Regions from separate parts of the Arsenophonus endosymbiont of Crataerina pallida genome, predicted to be linked through region 1. Evidence: predicted binding sites of a transcription regulator. Region 1 holds the regulator's gene; the other holds the start of a gene.
The links. The regulator PurR, encoded in region 1, represses purine synthesis genes. The targets are predictions, from matches to a motif close to CANGCAAACGTTTGCNTG.

Region 1 (2,212 bases):
TACTAACCGTTGCTCGCGACGGTTTACCCCATATTATGTGTGCTTACTTATATGATCTGGCAGGTTTATTTTCTAGTTTTTATGAACATTGCCCAATTTTAGGTGCAGGAAATTATGCATCAAAAGAAAGTCGATTAAAACTGGCATTACTGACGCAAAAAACCTTAAAAATTGGTTTAGACACATTAGGGATTGAAACGGTAGAAAAAATGTAATCCCTTATTAGACTATAGGCTGCCAGTAGTGCAGCCTGCTGTCCATGATGCTGCTTAAGACAAAATATTGTAGCGATAAAATGCAGACAGTTAAGCCAATATGATGCTCATAAAATAAAAGAAACAAACGATACGATCATTAATAATGCAACTATCGCAGTACATAAACCATATTTAAAATCGGTATCCATAACCTCACCTCACTATTCTCACTGTCTTAGTCATAAATTAATTAATGAAAAATCATTAAATGTCATAATATCATACAACAATAAAAGCTATTTTCTATTATATCATCTAGTAAAGATTGATTAATACTTTTGTTTTTACTGCAAATCAGACAAAATGATCAGTTTACTGATAACTTAATTATCTATTTTTATAGATCAATAACAGTAATTTTTAAACAATAGTAAAGGAATTGGGAATGGTTCAGGAGTCTTTATAATCATGGCAACAATTAAGGATGTGGCAAAGCTTGCGGGTGTCTCAACTACCACCGTATCACATGTAATTAACAATACCCGTTTTGTCGCCGAAGAGACAAAAACGATCGTCAGGACAGCCATTAAAACACTTAATTACTCTCCCAGTGCCGTTGCTCGTAGTTTGAAAGTTAATCATACTAAATCCATTGGCTTATTAGCCACATCTAATGAAGCCCCTTACTTTGCAGAAGTCATTGAATCAGTCGAAAACAACTGTTTTAGCCAAGGATATACATTGATCCTGTGCAATTCGCACAACAACCTAAATAAGCAACAAGCCTATTTACAAATGTTAGCGCAAAAACGGGTTGATGGTTTACTTGTCATGTGCTCAGAATACCCTAACCAACTACTCCAGATGTTAGAGGAATACCGCAATATTCCAATGGTGGTGATGGATTGGGGACAAGCCCATGGTGATTTTACCGATGTCATCATTGATAATGCAGTTTATGGTGGCTATCTTGCCGGGCGTTATCTTATCGAACAAGGTCATCGTGATTTAGGTATTATCTCTGGACCATTAAAACGCAATACCGGCAATGGCCGGCGGCAAGGTTTTCTCAATGCCATGAAGGAAGCTAACATCCAGCCACATAACAAATGGATTGTCGAGGGTGATTTCGAACCCGCTTCCGGCTACGAAGCAATGAAACAAATATTAAGTCACCAACAAAAACCGACTGCCATTTTCTGTGGCGGTGATATTATGGCGATGGGGGCTATCAGCGCTGCGAATGAATTAGGAATTCGAGTGCCACAAGATATATCTATTATTGGCTACGACAATGTGCGTAATGCGCGTTTTTTTACCCCAGCATTAACTACCATTCATCAGCCCAAAGAACGTTTAGGTCAAATGGCCCTTACCATGCTGCTTGATCGCATTATTAATAAACGCCAAGATGCGCAAACGATTGAAATACACCCAGAGCTTATTGAACGTCGTTCAGTTGTCGATGGTCCATTTATTGACTACCGAAGATGATCCCTGGATTTAAACGCTATCAATCAGTTAACCATTCGGCATTGAGTGTTTCGCTATTACCTAAATAATCCAGTAGCCAACTCAATGTCGGGGAACGTTTTTCTTCATTCCATATGATACAGCACGGACTATCAGGTAAGGGTTGCTTAATCTGCAATGTCTTTAATTCATTTTTGCGGCAAAGTTGCTCTACCCGATGTTTAGGCGCAAATCCTAAACATAATCCATTTTTTAAGCATGCTAAACCACTTTCCCAATCTGGCACAATAAGCCTTTTTTGGTTATCTAATGCCCAAGTATCTCGTTTTGGTAAGTAGCGAGAAGTATCTTCTAAACATAAACTGGGATAGAGACGTAATTGTTGATCGCTAATTAGCCCGCTTATGTGTGCTAAAGGATGATTTATACTGACAACACATGACCAGGGCATAAATCCCATATCGCGGAAACTATATCTATCGCCAATCGGTGACGCACGGGTTGCACCAATTGCTATATCCACTCGGCCATCGACTAACGCC
Region 2 (2,212 bases), 300 kb from region 1:
TGGTTATTCCCCGCCTTCGGCCAGATCCCCATACCTTACTCACCCGTCCGCCGCTCGCCGGCAAGGAAGCAAGCTTCCTTCCGCTGCCGCTCGACTTGCATGTGTTAGGCCTGCCACCAGCGTTCAATCTGAGCCATGATCAAACTCTTCAATTAAAAGCTTGATGCTCAAAGAATGTTTTACTGACCGTAACGCCCTTTTGTTCAACTCGCTTTGCCGATGTTTGACCACCTTCGCCGCTGCCGACCAAAATAACGTTACTGCATATTAGTTCATATATGAATTAACTGTTTTGTCACTCTTCAAGACTTTAAAATCAAATATTTTTTGATGATGTCTTGCGAGTGCCCACACAGATTGTCTGATTAATTGTTAAAGAGCGTGCGACCCAGGCCGCGAGGTGGCGTATATTATGCTTTTCACCTGTAAAGTCAAGTAGTTATTTCTACTTTTCTTTACCCTGCGTCAAGAAAATTCAATTCAATTGATTCGTTCTATACTGACTCAGTGGGGGGCGCATTATAGGCAGTTTTACGCAGCTGGCAAGCTTAATTTTGCATAATTTTGTTTAATTGATTAATTAAACAGCAAAGCATTATATTATACCGAATTATTAACAGAGTTATCCACAAAAATAAAATGACAAAAATTATAGCGAAATACGCAAACGTTTGCGTTACAATTGCGTTTGCGACAAAAAATATTTGATTGAAACTAGTTATTTTCGAATATCATTTGTAATAGCGAATAGCCATAAAATTTAATTAATGTTTTAAAACATTTTATTATTCCAAGGGATCTATTTCATGCCACAACTCCGCCCTATTCAGCGTGCTCTACTGAGTGTTTCTGACAAAGAAGGTATTGTTGAATTTGCTAAAGCTTTATCTCAACGTAAGGTTGAACTTATCTCTACCGGCGGTACAGCTAAATTATTGCTAGCGGCCGGGTTAACTGTTATAGAAGTTTCCGATTATACCGGATGGCCAGAAATGATGGCCGGCCGTGTCAAAACGCTTCATCCGAAAGTACATGGCGGTATTCTCGGCCGGCGCGGGCAAGATGACGAAATAATGAGACAACATCAAATTACGCCAATTGATATGGTTGTTGTTAATCTTTACCCTTTTGCAGAAACTGTTGCCAAGCCAGATTGTACGCTAGAAAATGCCATTGAGAATATTGATATTGGTGGGCCAGCCATGATCCGTTCTGCTGCCAAAAATTATAAAGATGTGGCGGTCGTGGTTAATAGTCAGGATTATCACAAAATCATCGAAGAGATGGATAATCAGCAAAACTCTCTAACTAACATGTTCCGCTTTGACTTGGCAGTTAAGGCTTTTGAACATACTGCCGCTTATGATTGGATGATTGCTAATTATTTTGGTAAGTTAGTACCTTCTTATTATGGTGAGATGAACCAGCCTTCAGGTAAATTTCCTCGTACATTGAACCTGAATTTTATTAAACAGCAGGATATGCGTTACGGCGAAAATAGTCATCAAGCTGCAGCTTTTTATATAGAGGAAAATAGAGCAGAAGCCTCTGTCGCTACAGCAAGACAGCTACAAGGCAAATCGCTTTCTTATAATAATATTGCTGATACTGACGCAGCCTTGGAGTGCGTAAAAAGTTTTTCCAAACCGGCTTGTGTCATTGTCAAACACGCTAATCCTTGTGGTGTTGCGGTCAGTACTGATATCTGTGCGGCTTACGATCACGCTTTTAAAACTGATCCAACCTCTGCATTTGGTGGTATTATTGCATTTAATCGTGAATTAGATGCAAATACGGCTAAAACAATTATTGAGCGTCAATTTGTTGAAGTCATTATTGCACCTGCGGTTACTGAAGCTGCCCTCGCAATACTTGCAAGCAAGCAGAATGTGCGTGTTCTGGCCTGTGGCCAATGGCATTCACCTATTGCAGGTTTAGATTTCAAACGGGTAAATGGTGGCTTATTGGTGCAAGATCGCGATTTAGGTTTAGTAACCAAAGCTGATCTGCGTGTCGTTTCCAAACGTCAGCCAAGCGAACAAGAAATAGATAATGCCCTATTTTGCTGGCATGTGGCAAAATTTGTAAAATCCAATGCCATTGTTTATGCCAAAAATAATATGACAGTCGGTATTGGTGCGGGACAAATGAGCCGAGTTTATTCAGCAAAAATCGCGGCATTAAAAGCGCAGGACGAAAATTTAGATCTTGT

Region 2: the regulator PurR is predicted to act here: its motif matches at 661-678, upstream of purH (bifunctional phosphoribosylaminoimidazolecarboxamide formyltransferase/IMP cyclohydrolase).

What each region holds. Positions count from the first base shown of each region.
Region 1 is NZ_OZ026540.1:806,394-808,605, reverse strand. Features, by position in the region: gene argS (arginine--tRNA ligase) at 1-215, shown strand, start outside; gene purR (HTH-type transcriptional repressor PurR) at 666-1,691, shown strand; gene punR (DNA-binding transcriptional activator PunR) at 1,711-2,212, opposite strand, start outside.
Region 2 is NZ_OZ026540.1:1,111,220-1,113,431, reverse strand. Features, by position in the region: rRNA gene AACL31_RS05585 (16S ribosomal RNA) at 1-155, opposite strand, end outside; gene purH (bifunctional phosphoribosylaminoimidazolecarboxamide formyltransferase/IMP cyclohydrolase) at 807-2,212, shown strand, end outside.